Regions from separate parts of the Haloactinospora alba genome, predicted to be linked through region 3. Evidence: predicted binding sites of a transcription regulator. Region 3 holds the regulator's gene; each other region holds the start of a gene.
What was found. Region 3 encodes LexA, which represses DNA repair genes until DNA is damaged. Its sites were predicted from a motif close to TCGAACANNTGTTCGA; they were not measured.

Region 1: a site for LexA is predicted at 2,436-2,451, ahead of FHX37_RS11645 (DUF6504 family protein). Genes of this name have one in related genera too.
Region 2: a site for LexA is predicted at 1,789-1,804, ahead of FHX37_RS20670 (DUF6504 family protein). Genes of this name have one in related genera too.

What each region holds. Positions count from the first base shown of each region.
Region 1 covers NZ_VFQC01000001.1:2,591,813-2,596,196, forward strand. The annotation lists cobalamin riboswitch at 1-14, opposite strand, end outside; gene FHX37_RS11635 (GNAT family N-acetyltransferase) at 107-940, opposite strand; gene FHX37_RS11640 (LLM class flavin-dependent oxidoreductase) at 987-1,994, opposite strand; gene FHX37_RS11645 (DUF6504 family protein) at 2,110-2,361, opposite strand; gene FHX37_RS11650 (quinone oxidoreductase family protein) at 2,601-3,566, shown strand; gene FHX37_RS11655 (SPFH domain-containing protein) at 3,575-4,384, opposite strand, start outside.
Region 2 covers NZ_VFQC01000003.1:42,734-47,117, forward strand. The annotation lists gene meaB (methylmalonyl Co-A mutase-associated GTPase MeaB) at 1-629, shown strand, start outside; gene FHX37_RS20665 (STAS domain-containing protein) at 924-1,295, shown strand; gene FHX37_RS20670 (DUF6504 family protein) at 1,513-1,776, opposite strand; gene FHX37_RS20675 (TetR/AcrR family transcriptional regulator) at 2,022-2,636, shown strand; gene FHX37_RS20680 (DivIVA domain-containing protein) at 2,736-3,473, opposite strand; gene FHX37_RS20685 (hypothetical protein) at 3,586-3,843, opposite strand; gene FHX37_RS20690 (hypothetical protein) at 3,830-4,099, shown strand.
Region 3 covers NZ_VFQC01000001.1:2,474,918-2,479,301, reverse strand. The annotation lists gene leuS (leucine--tRNA ligase) at 1-181, shown strand, start outside; gene FHX37_RS11130 (hypothetical protein) at 188-871, shown strand; gene FHX37_RS11125 (hypothetical protein) at 1,078-1,818, shown strand; gene lexA (transcriptional repressor LexA) at 1,877-2,644, opposite strand; gene FHX37_RS11115 (LysM peptidoglycan-binding domain-containing protein) at 2,882-3,349, shown strand; gene nrdR (transcriptional regulator NrdR) at 3,613-4,080, shown strand; gene FHX37_RS11105 (vitamin B12-dependent ribonucleotide reductase) at 4,161-4,384, shown strand, end outside.

The DNA of each region.
Region 1 (4,384 bases), 120 kb from region 3:
GCACCGGGTTCCTGCGCGCGGCGGCGCGTCCGAGGGACCCACCACCGACATCGGCACCGCACACCAGAGTCTCACACCGGCACCCGACCGCCGCGCGAGGCCTTCATCACTCTGCCGTGGCGGGGCCGTCACCCGTCGGTCCCTGGTAGGAGCGCAGTACCGCCGCGGGTTCGAACCCGAGCCGGTGGTAGAGGTGTTTGGGCTCGTCGTCCGCGGCCGCGCGGATCAGGACGGGGAAGGGGCCCTCCGGGGGCGTTCCGGCGCGGTTCCGGGCGTCAGCCACGGCGTGGCCCAGCATCCGGGTCGCGATCCCCCGCCTGCGGTGGTCGGGGTGGACGAAGAGATCCTCCACCATGCCCATGTCGCCGTGCCCCGGCCAGGAGGCCACGAAACCGCACGGGGTCCCGGCGCTGCGGGCGATCCAGTACCGAGCCGCGGGTGCCTTCGCCCGGAGGGACGCCAGTTTCTGGCGCGTGTGGGCGGGCGGGACCGGCACGCGTCCCTCCGTCGCGGCCTCCTCCTCGTGGTCCATGCGCAACAGCCGTCCCAGCTGCTCCCAGTCGTCGCGCGTGGCAGCGGCGGTGAGCGTCACCGAAGCGGGCGGCAGTGGGGGTGCGGGGCCGGTGAGCACCAGTGCCAGCTCGGTGCTGCGGTACCGCCATCCCGCCAGCAGCAGTGCCGGTTCCGCCGCCGCGCTCGCCGGTCCCACCTGGATGCGGGAGTCGCGGTCTCCGAGCCATGTTCCCGCCTCGGCGAGCTCGCGCGCGAGGCCGGCGGGCGTCGTCTCCGTGATGTGGGTGACCAGGTTGCACTCTCCCGCGGACGGGGCGTGGCTGTTGCGCAGGCAGCGGCTCGCGGGAAGGCGCCGGGTGCGGGCGCCGAGCGCCTGGAACCCGACCACTGTCTCCTCCACCGCTGCCGGTGACGGCCATCGAGCCATAGCGGCACTCTAGACCCGCCGCACCCGCCGCGGCCACGGGTTTTCCCTACCCGCCGCCCAGGCCGAACTCGCCGGCGAGCAGTTCCAGGCTGTGCCGCCGTGCGGCGCTGTCGGGCATGGGGGTGGCGATGACCACCTCGTCGGCGTGGGCCTGGGTCGCCACGGCACGGATGCCTCCGGCGACCTCACCCGGTTCGCCCACGAACATCCGGTCGGCCATGGCCCGCCGGATCGCCCGGTAGCGGGAGGTGGTCCGGAACTCCCGCGCCTCCGCCAACGGGGTCGGGGTGGTCTCCCCGGAACGCAGTTTCGTCATGGTCAGCGACCAGAACGCGGCGAAGTCCTCGGCGAGGTCCGCGTCCTCGCTCGCGAAGGCGATCACGGAGAAGCTGCTGTAGGGGGTGCTCAGCCGGGTGGAGGGCTGGAACGAGTCCCGGTAGCGCCGCAGCAGCGGCACGGCGTAGTCCGGGTTGATCTGCTGCGCGAAGGAGAACGGCAGCCCGTGCTCCGCGGCGTAGCCCGCCCCGTTGTCGCTGGAGCCCAGCATCCACACCCGGGGTGGTTGGGGCACCTCGGGTGTGGCGGCCACCCGGGCGAAGCGGTGGTCCGCGGGAAGGTCACCGTCCAGGAACCCGAACAGGTCCGCCGCCAGGGCGGCGAAGTCCACGTTGGCCACCGCCTCCCGGGACCCCCGCAACGCCATGGCGGTGACGCCGTCCGTTCCCGGGGCCCGCCCGAGTCCCAGGTCGATGCGGCCGGGGAACATCGCCTCCAGGGTGTTGAACAGTTCGGCCACCCGCAGCGGGGCGTGGTTGGGCAGCATGATCCCGCCCGCGCCGACCCTGATCCGGGACGTGGCCGCGGCGACCCGGCCGATGATCAGCTCCGGGGCGGTGCAGGCCATCCCTGCCGCGTTGTGGTGCTCGGAGAACCACACCCGGCCGTAGCCCAGCCGCTCGGCGAGCTGGGCGGACTCCACCACCTCGGTCAGCGCCTGGTGGGCGCTGGTCCCGGGAGGGTTGAGGACGTAGTCGAGGATCGAGACGTTGAGCATGGCAACTCCGCGAGTGTGGGAGGCGGTCTCCTGCTGTCTACCAAAACACGGTTTCCCGGGCGGCACGGGCCCGCGTTCAGGGGCCCGTGCTCCGTTCCCCCGGGAACGGGCAGCGTCAGCACCGAACCCGTGCCACGTGCCACTGGCCGCTCGGCTTCTCGTGCCTCAGTTCGTAGATCCCCCGCGAGGTGTCCGAGCCCGCCTCCACACGCCAGTGCACCCGCCCCGGAGGCTGCTCGTGTGTCGCCGGGTCCCAGTCGGAACGCAGCGTCACCCAGTAGTCGACGACCCGACGGACCGTGTACATCCGCCCTCGCCAGGTAAAACGCACCGGACGCCCCTCCTGCTCACTCACGCTGATCGGCACGTCGCAGAACTCTCCCACCTGCCGGACCCCTCCCCGGAGGCTTCCACCGTGCTGCCACGACGAACCCTCCGAACTCGAACGCGTATTCGAATTATAGTCGAACCTATGTACGAGACCAACCGGCACCGTCGTGTCCCCAGGAACAGCGCGCCGCGGCGCGCCCTGCCCGCGAACCGATAGCCTCCCCTGGTGACGGCCGCCACAGCGGCCACCAACCGGCCCAGCTAAGGAGTTCGCGCATGCGCGCCATCCGCATCGAGGAACAGGGCGGACCCGAGGTGTTGCGCCTCGCCGACGTAGCCGACCCGCAGCCCGGCCCCGGCGACGTGGTCGTCGACGTCGAGGCCCGCGGCGTCAACTTCATCGACATCTACCAGCGCAGCGGCGCCTACAGCATGCCCCTGCCGTTCACTCCCGGTGTGGAGGGGGCGGGAACGGTGTCCGAGGTCGGTTCGGAGGTGACCGGAATATCGGTCGGCCAGCGCGTCGCCTGGGCGATGCTCCCCGGCGCCGACGCGGAGCGCGCCGTCGTTCCCGCCGACCGGACCGTGCCGGTACCCGACGGTGTCAGCACGGAGCAGGCCGCCGCCGTCCTGCTGCAGGGGCTCACCGCCCACTACCTGACCCACTCCACCCACCCGGTCCAGCCCGGCGACACGGTCCTGGTGCACGCGGCCGCCGGTGGGACGGGGCTGCTGATCACCCAGCTCGCCAAACTGCGCGGCGCACGCGTCCTGGGGACGGTGTCCACCGAGGCCAAGGCGGAGCTCGCCCGCAGCGCGGGGGCCGACGACATCATCCGCTACACCCGCGACGACGTCACCGAGTCCGTGCGCAGGCTGACCGACGGTGCCGGAGTGGCCGCCGTGTACGACGGTGTGGGGGCGGACACGTTCGACGCGAGCCTGGCGAGTCTGCGCCCGCGCGGCACGCTCGCGCTGTTCGGCCAGTCCAGCGGCCCGGTCCCCCCGGTCGACCCGCAGCGCCTCAACAGCGCCGGTTCGGTCTTCCTCACCCGGCCGAGCCTGGGCCACTACGTCGCCGGCCGCGACGAGCTGCTGGAGCGCGCGGGTGACGTGTTGGGGCGGGTCGCCGCGGGGCAGCTGGACGTCCGTGTGGGCGAACGCTACCCGTGGACCGAGGTGGCCCGGGCCCACGAGGCACTCGCCGGACGCGGGACGGCCGGCAAGCTGCTACTCGTCTGATGCGGGCGTCACTCCTCGTCGCTGCGCTGGCTCGGCGGTTTCGAGGAGCTGGGGCGAGCGGCGGAGGCCTCCTCCGCGTCCCTGCGCGCGTCGGCCACCGCCTGGGCCGCCATCCTGGCGGCCTCCTCCGCATCGGCCGAGGAGGCCATGGCCCCCTCCGAACCGCTGGTGAGCTGGGGAACCCGTTCCTCCTCCCGGGTGGAGGCCGCCGAGTCGGCAGGCTCCGCCCCGGTTTCCGGTTCGGGCTCCCCCGCCGGCTGGGCGGCGCCCGTCTGGTCCGCGAACGCCCGGGTGACGTTCTGTACCGCCTGAGTGAGCTCGCCGGGGATCACCCAGAAGGTGTTGCCTTCCCCGTTGGCCAGGTGCGGCAGCGTCTCCAGGTACTTGTAGGCCAGCAGCTTGGGGTCGGCGTTGTTGCGGTGCACGGCCTGGAACACCCGCTCGACCGCCTTGGCCTCACCGTCGGCCTTCAGGATGGCGGACTGCTGCTCCCCCTGTGCCTCCAGGATCGCCTGCTGCCGCGCGCCCTCGGCGGTGAGGATCTTGGACTGCCGTTCCCCCTCGGCGTGCAGGATCACCGCGCGCTTGTCCCGCTCGGCCCGCATCTGTTTCTCCATCGCCTCCTTGATGGAGGGCGGTGGGTCGATGGCTTTCAGCTCGACCCGGTTGACCCGGATGCCCCACTTTCCGGTCGCGTCGTCCAGCACTCCGCGCAACGTGTCGTTGATCTGTTCGCGTGAGGTCAGGGTGCGTTCCAGGTCCATGCCACCGATGACGTTGCGCAGCGTGGTGACGGTGAGCTGGTCGATGGCGGACAG
Region 2 (4,384 bases), on a different contig from region 3:
TGGCCCGCGCGACCCGGGAGACCATGGTGCTGATGGAGGCGGCCGGGTTCGACACCGTGCTGGTGGAGACCGTCGGGGTGGGCCAGTCCGAGACGGCCGTGGCCAACATGGTGGACTGCTTCTGCTTCCTCACCCTGGCCCGTACCGGCGACCAGCTGCAGGGCATCAAGAAGGGGGTGCTGGAGCTGGCCGACGTGGTGGCGGTGAACAAGGCCGACGGTCCGCACGGGCAGGAGGCGCGGGCGGCGGCGCGCCAACTGTCCCGGGCGTTGGAGCTGTTGCAGCCGCCGCACCCCTCGTGGCAGCCGCCGGTGCTGACCTGCAGCGGCCTGACCGGTGACGGGCTGGAGGACGTGTGGAACGCGGTGACCGAGCACCGCCGTGTCCTCAGTGACGCGGGGGAGTTCGTCAACCGCCGCGCCCGGCAGCGCGTCGACTGGATGTGGGAACAGCTGCAGGCGCGGCTGATGGACCGGTTGACGCGGCACGCGCGGGTGCGTGACCTGCTGCCGCGGTTGGAGGCCGAGCTTCGCTCGGGGGAGGTGACGGCTACGCTTGCCGCGGAACGGGCACTGGACGCGTTCGTCACTGACCCGGGGGACTCGGACGGCGAACCTACTGGGGAGTAGCGCAATATGGCGTGAGGTTGGTCACGCTTTGCCTCTGTCTGATATGACCTATATGGGAGAAAATATCTTCCGCGATGGCATTCCCGTCGGCCGGATAGCCTAATACCGTGTGTGGCCAGAGACTTACGGAAGCCCAGCGGGAGCCGTGCCTGTCGACTCTCCGGGCACCCTGTTCGCCAGGCCAGGCGTGCTGGGGCCGGGGTCGCGGGCATAGCCGACGGCCTCCGCCATGCCGTTCCGTACGGTTGAACACTTAAGGGGACCCCGCACCGTGTGGGGCTGGGAGGAGTGAACGTGCACAGGCTTGGGCTGAGCACCCGGGTCGAGAACCACAGCGTGATCGTCAAGGTCGAAGGCGACCTCGACATCGCCACTGCGGGCGACCTCCACGAACATGTCCTGTCCGATGTCGACACGCACGGCCCGTGGATGATCCTCGACCTTTCGGAGCTGGACTTCATGGACTCCAGCGGGCTGAACGTCATCATCAACGCCTACCGGGCCGTCACGGAGCGGGGCGGAAGCCTCGCGCTCGCGGCTCCCAACGAACGGGTCACCAAGGTCGTACGCCTGGTCGGACTCCACCGCCAGGTTCCGGTACACAACACCGTCTCCGCCGCGGTCAACGCGATGGAGGCCCTGGAGGCCAAGCAGCAGGCCGGTTAGTTCCGTCGGCGGCGCCACCCGTCGCCAACGCTCCCCTCAGCGCTGGACACCACCACCCTCGAAGCCCGCAGCGCGGGCGCCGCCCCGGAGCCCGGCCCGTCGGACCCCGTCGGTCAGTGAAGGACCGGTTGCCGAGGTGCGCTCCCGCCGGCAGGCCGCCCCGCGGGGCACCGTGCCGGTCGCCGGGCCACGCCCCGGTCGCGGCCCGGCGACGGGGTCAGCACCACAGGCGGCGCATCGTCCCGTGGTTCTCCGCGGGACCGACAGTGATCTCGGCGATGCTGGGGTCGCCCCGGTCCGTCTCCGCGGCGACCCGGACGAGCCGGGTCTGTCCGCCGGGAACCCCGGCCGTGTCGCCTCCCGTGCACTCCCAGGTCTCGATGATGCGCCGTACCCGGTACATCTGGCCTCGCCAGGTGAACAGGGCCGGATGCCCGCTGGTGGTTTTCCGGACGTCGATCGGTTCGTTGTAGAGGCTCACGCGGTCAGGGTATCGAACACACGTTCGAGTTCCCAGTAGGTGCGCCACACGTCCGGAGTCCGATTGCGCCCCACTTTACGGCGGCGCGGGCCCGTGGCGCGCAGATTGCCACATCCGTCACACGCGCGGCGTCCCGACCGCCCCCCCGGGCGTGTCGCGTCCCTCCGGACGCCGCCACTGCCCGGCACCGACCGGCCGGTACGCCTATCCTGGGGGTCGGCGTCACAGAAAGCGGGATGGGCAGCATGACGGAAGCAAGCGGGAATCAGGAGGCCGCGCCCCGGGTGAGCACGGCTCCGGTGCCGGAACGGCTGCTGTCGGTCGCATCCCGGCTGTTCGCCGAGCGCGGCTTCGAACGGGTCTCGGTGCAGGAGCTGGTGGACACCGCCGGGGTCACCAAGGGTGCGATGTACCACTACTACTCCTCCAAGGAGGACCTGCTCTTCGCGGTGTACCAGCGCGTGCTGGCCATGCAGACGCGTCGGCTGAACGAGTACGCGAACGCCTCCGGCCCGGTCGAGGAGCGGCTGCACGCCGCCGCCGCGGACGTCGTCCACACCACGGTGCGCAACCTGGACGACACCGTCATCTTCTTCCGCTCGCTGCACATGCTCTCGCCCGACCGGCAGAACGCGGTCCGCAAGGAGCGCCGCGCCTACCACGAGCGCTTCCGCGAGATGGTCCTCGAGGGCCAACGCACGGGTGTCTTCCGCACCGACGTCCCGGCCGAGCTCGCCGTCACCCAGTACTTCGGCGCCGTGCACCACCTCGGCATGTGGTACAACCCGGAGGGTCAGCTGAGCGGCGCCGACGTCGGCGCGTACTTCGCCGACCTGTTCCTGGCGGGCCTGCGCCCGTAAACCGCCGCGGGCGGTTCGCGCACCGGAACGCCCGGCCTGGGCGTGGGAAGGCCGGACCCACCGTGCCGCGCCGCCATCGACCTTCTGGGCTCCGGGGACCTACGTTCCCAGGCGCCGGAGCTCGTTGGCGAGGTCGTCCAGGAACGCGTCCACGTGGGTGGGGTCGTACCCCGGTCGCGCCCGTGTGGTGGAGAACCGGGCCCGGTCGACGTCGGCGGACGTGAGGGTGGCCTTGTGCGGGGCGCCGCTCAGCAGGGCCTCCAGCGTTCCCTCCGCGCGGCGTAGGAACGCGTCCACCTCCTGCTCCTCGTAGCCGGTGGTGGCCCGGGTCGCGGGAAACGCCATATCCCGGATGCCCGAGGGGGTGATTCCGGCGGGTGGGCCTGGTGGCGGACCGGCAGAGGCGGGAGGAGCGGGCGGCCGGACTCCCGGTGGCGCTGGTGGGGCCGGTGGACCCGGTGGTCCCGGTGGGCCGTGCTGCGGCTGGTAGTGGGGAGGAGCCGCGGGGCCGGGGGGTCCACCAGCACCGGGCGGGCCCGCCTGCGGCGGTCCGGTGTCGGCGCTCAGACCGAGCGCGCGCAACTCGGCCGCGAGGAGGTCGAGGAAGGCGTCCACCTCGTCCTCGTCGTAACCGGGTCCCAACCGTGTGGTGCGGAACCGGGACGCCTCCACCTCCTCGGCGGTGACGAACCGTTCGGTCCGGGGGCCGCCGTGCAGCGCCGCCAGGGTGGCTTCCACCTGGTCGAGCAGCGCGTCGACGTCCTCCTCCTTGTACCCAGGACGCAGGCGCACCGTGTGGAATTGCTTGTTGCGGATGTCAGCCGGTTTCAGGGCCATACCACTATTGTGCAGACGGGCGGTTCCGACGCGGCCCCGCACCTCCGTCCCGGGTCCCGCGCCCCGGTGTGCCGGGAGGCGTGTTCCGGTCCGGACCCGGCGGGCCGCGCGGTCAGTGGAGCAGGTCGGGCCGGTAGTGCCGGAGGTGGGCGAGCAGGGGGTTGGACCGGTCGGCGCGGCCGGCGGCAGTGAACGAGACAGTGACCAGTTCCTGGCCCGTGTCGGGGTTACGCGGCTGCCTGGCGCGCTCCCCGCGCAGGTGGGAGGGGGCGCTGCCGGGGAACCAGCGCTCTCCCCAGCCGATGAGGACCTGGGAGCGGACTTTCAGGCTCGTGGCCTTCCCCAGGGCCACCGCCGTGTCCACCGACACGTCCCTCATGGTGGAGTACATGCGGGAGCGCCTGTCCACAACGGGGCCGACCCGGACGACGTCGGCCCACCTCAGCCGAGTTCACGTACCCGGCGCGGTCGCGCAGTTCCGCCCCGGTGGGGGAGGCCACGACAGTGGTTCCGGTGAACATCCGGCGCGTCCTGCGGACCAGTACGGCCAGGACCGCCGCGGCAACGGCCAGGCTGAACAGGAGCCCCAGCGCGAAGGCGCTTCCGAGGTCCGGGGTGAGCGCTGAGAAAACCGGCGTGCTGAAGAGCAGAACGACCAGGACGCACCCGGCGAGGCCGGGCAGCCAGGGGAGCAGCTGGCGCGCGTGGTCGCGGAACCCCGCCCCGGGCGACATCGGCGTGGCCGACGGGTGCTCGGGAGGGGGCCACTCGTGCCCGCCCTGGTGGTGGGGCGCCTGACTGCGGTGGTGCTGGTAGTGGTGGGGAGAACGATTCATGGCAGCAGGATAGGGAACCTCCGGCGGCCGCCGTTCCCCGGTGCCACGGCCGACCGGTGCCTGGGGGAACGGGAG
Region 3 (4,384 bases):
CTGTGTGGTACAGGTGGCCAACAAGGTCCGGGACAAGCTGGAGGTCGCCCCCGACGTCTCCGAGGAGGAGTTGGAGCGGCGCGCGCTGGCTTCCCCGAAGGTGCAGGGTTTCGTCGGAGACCGGGAGATTCGCAAGATCGTGGTACGCCCTCCGAAGCTCGTCAATATCGTGGTCGGCTGACTCCCGATGAGGCAGCGGCTCGACAACGCCCGCCGTACGTGGCTCTCCCCGCTGTTCCGGGAGACGCGGCGGATGGTGGAGCGGCCCCGGCCCCGACACTGGCTGTGGGCGGGCGCGGCGGCGGTCGTCATCGCCGCGCTCGCGACCGCCGTGGGGCTGGTCTGGCAGCGTCAGGAACCGGCGACCCAGGCCAGCCCCGACGACGCGTACGCGAGCGCCCCGGCCTGCGGTGCCCTCGCTTCGGACACCGTGGAGTCCGTGGTGCCGCGGGCGCTGCTGGAGACCAACGAGCACGGGCTGTTGGCGGGGTCGGACAGCGCCACGTGCGAGTGGACCTCCGTGGACTCCGCACAGGCGCCCGCGCGGGTCCTGCACGTCGACTACGAGGCCCACTTCACGGACAAGGCCGGGGGCGTCAGCGGGGCGGACGCGGCGCGCGAGGAACTCGCCCGTCTCACCTCCACCACCGGGATCGACAGGAGTGAACCCGTACCGTCAGTGGGCCCGGAGGCGGTGGTCTGGTCGAGTACACCGGGGGCGGGTTCGGCCGAGGTGGCGTTCCGACGCGACAACCTGGTGGTACGCGTCTTCTACAGCGGCGAGGAGGCCGACGGCGGGGACGCGCTCTCCTACGGCGAGGCGCGGGATGGCGTCTCCTCGGTCGCCGACCGGATCGCCTCCGCCCTGTAGCTTCCACGTTCCTGCACGGCCGCGGCGGGAAGCGCGTGTGTCCGCGACCGCACGCCTGGCCCGTCCGGCGGAGGCGGGACGCCGCGAGGTGCTCCGGGGAGGGCGGAGCCCCGCCGGGGCTCCTGGCATAGTTGGTGCGGGCGTGGTCCGGCACAGCGGCGGAGCACGAGGACATTCGGAGACGTTCCACGAAGGGGAGGCGCCCCATGGGCCAGCCACCTTCCGGCGGTCCCGACCAGAGGCCCGGGCCGCTGCCGCAGCGGCCGGCTCACCCCCATGCGGGTTCGGCACCGGAGAGCCAGTCCGCGGCGGGAGCGTCTTCCGCCGCGACGTTGGCCTCCAAGCGGAGCCGGGGGTGCGCGGTGGCCATGGTCGCCGTCCTGGCCGTGCTGGCGTTGCTGCTGGTGGCGGGAGGCGTGTGGGCGATCGTCACCCTCACCACCACCAGGAGCGAGTTCGGCGGCGCTCCGGAATGCACCGTCGCCGAGGGCGAGGTCCTGGAACGGCTGGTGGCCGACTACGACACCGAGACGGCCGAGCCGATATCCGGACTGGGCCAGCGTCGGGACGGCCGGCAGTGCAAGTGGACCACCTCCGAGGACGGTTCCGTCGTCCCCGCCGCCGCGCGGCTGGTGATGGTGAGCAGTACCGGCGGTTGGAGCGACGACGGTAGCGCGGACGCGGCCGAGATGCTCCGGGCCGAGTCCGAGGAGCACGCACCGGAGGAGCTCTCGGGGATCGGGGACGAGGCCCGCTCCTGGTACGAATTCGACTCGGGTTTCACATGGGGGTGCGTGGGGGTGCAGGTGTCCAACCTGTACACCGCGACGTGCTACACGGCGTCGGTCGACTTCCAGGCCAGCTCGTCCATCCCCGATGAGGAAGTCCTGTCCGAGGCTGAGGAACTGGCCGAGGCCGCGGTACGGCGTGCCGCGGACGGTGCCTGAGACCCGTTCGCCGGCGCGGGGGAGCGGACGGTGCGGCGCGCCCAGGGGAGCGTTCGGCTCAGACCCGGCGCATGACCGCGACGACCTTGCCCAGGATCGTCGCCTCGTCGCCGTTGATGGGCTCGAAGGACGCGTTGCGCGGCATGAGCCACACGTGCCCCTTCTCCCGTTTCAGCTCTTTGACGGTGGCCTCCTCGTCGAGCAGCGCGGCCACGATGTCACCGTTGTCGGCGTCGGGCTGCTGCCGTACCACGACGAGGTCCCCGTCGGTGATCGCGGCGTCCACCATGGATTCTCCGATCACGGTGAGGATGAACAGCCGGCCTTCGCCGACGAGCTGTTTGGGGAGGGTGAGAGTGTTCTCGACCGACTCCTCGGCCAGGATGGGGCCACCCGCGGCGATCCGCCCCACGACCGGGACGTCGGTGGAACTCGCGCTGTCGGAGGCCGGGTCCTCCGCCGCGTGCTCCCACGAACGGACCGGAGGCTGTCCCGGAATGCGAATCTCTACCGCACGTGGGCGATTCTGATCACGGTAGAGATAGCCCTTACGTTGCAAGACCTTCAGTTGATGCGCGACACTGGACGGACTCGACAGCCCGACCGTGTCGCCGATCTCCCGGATGGACGGCGGGTATCCGCGCTGCCGCACGTAGCGGTGTATGCAGTTCAGGACGCTCTGCTGCCGGGTTGTGAGGCTGGGTGCGCTGCTCGGCTGGGCGGAGGAGTTCCGGCCGCTGTCGCTACCCGAAACCGCAGGCCGGAACGCAGTGATGGAGACCCCGTCCGGACGAGGTTCCTGCGTCGGGTGGTTTTCCTCCGGCACAGCCGGCCTCCTCGGCGGTCGGTGTAAGGGCTATCGGCGGAATCTCACGGTCGGCCGTCTGGCGACGGTATCCGGTGCGCGTCAGTGAGCGGCGCGGGTACCGCAGCGGAACGTGTCTAGCGCTGATTCCTGCGATAAAGGATATCAAACAAAGGTTCGAATCGGCGATGAAACCGCGCCGATATACAGTTTTAATCGAACGTTAGTTCTAACGAATTGCGTTCTCAGGTGGGAACCATGTCTGAACCGGCTCTTTTCGACTGGACGGTGGAGATCCCCGAGTGGCGGGCGGACACTGAGGATCGCCAGGACAGCTGCGGGACGAGTCCCGTCGCGGGGTTGACGGACCTCCGCGCCGCGGCGGTGGGCGGTCGTGGCATGCGGCTCACGCGGCGCGGCCGTGTGGCTCTTGTCTCGGTGCTGTGCTTCGCGGCCACGGTCGGGGTGGCGATGGTGGTCATGACCGCCGTGGCAGCCGGGGCGTCCGCGTCCGGGCCTACCCCGAACGCGATGCTCCCGGGCTCGGCGACGACCACGATCACCGTGCGGGACGGCGATACGCTGTGGGGGATCGCCGAGCAGATCCGCCCGGGTGAGGATCCGCGCCGCACGGTGCACGAGATCGTGGAGCTCAACGACCTCTCCGACTCCACGCTGGTTCCCGGCCAGACCCTCGTCCTCCCCACCGCGGAGAGCCCCCGGTAGCGCCGACCCCCTCCGCTCCCGCGCCGCGGTCGGCGCGGTGGAGACCGATGTTCCGGGAGCCCGCCGGAAGACGGGGCCGCGCTGCCATGGTGGGCAAGCTCTCCTCGCGCATCGCCGGTGTCAGGAGTTGCGAACATCGGCCTGTGGTCATAAGTTAACCACAACATCTAGTGATGATCTTGGAAGCAAGCGTCCAAGAATTGTGTTGTTCCAGTTAGTTGGCGTGTGGAGACTCTGATCCACCCCAGGGGAGGCGTACCGGCATGCACTGTCCGTTCTGCCGGCATCCTGACACCCGGGTGATTGACAGCCGCTCAACCGAGGACGGCTCCGCGATACGGCGGCGGCGGGCCTGCCCGGAGTGTGAACGCCGCTTCACGACGCAGGAGGCCGTGCTGCTCATGGTCGTCAAGCGCTCGGGGGTCACCGAGCCGTTTTCGCGGAACAAGATCATCGCTGGTGTCCGGCGGGCCTGCCAGGGCCGGCCCGTGACAGAGGATGCCCTGGCGAAACTCGGCCAGCAGGTCGAGGAGGAGATCAGAGACAAGGGTGTCGCCGAGGTTCCGGCCCAGGAGATCGGTCTGGCGATCCTCGAACCGTTGCGCGAGCTCGACGAGGTGGTGTACCTCCACTTCGCCTCGGTCTACCGGGGCTTCGAGTCGGTCGCGGACTTCGAGGAGGAGATCGCCAAACTACGCGGTGACCGGGACGATCCGGGCGAGCACTCCTGACGAGCGGTCCAGAAGCTGACACCGCGCCGCCCGGCCGCCGGGTGGCGTGTACGGGTGATTTTGCAGGGGGAGCGGAGACGATGACGGAAACCACCAGCGGCACAGCGGGACGCGGCGGTAAAGGCAAGCGCAAAGGACTGAAGGTGGAGCGCGTCTTCACCACACCGGGTGTGCACCCCTACGACGAGGTCGAGTGGGAGCGCCGCGACGTTGTGATGACGAACTGGCGGGACGGCTCGATCAACTTCGAACAGCGTGGCGTGGAGTTCCCGGCCGAGTGGTCGATGAACGCCACCCAGATCGT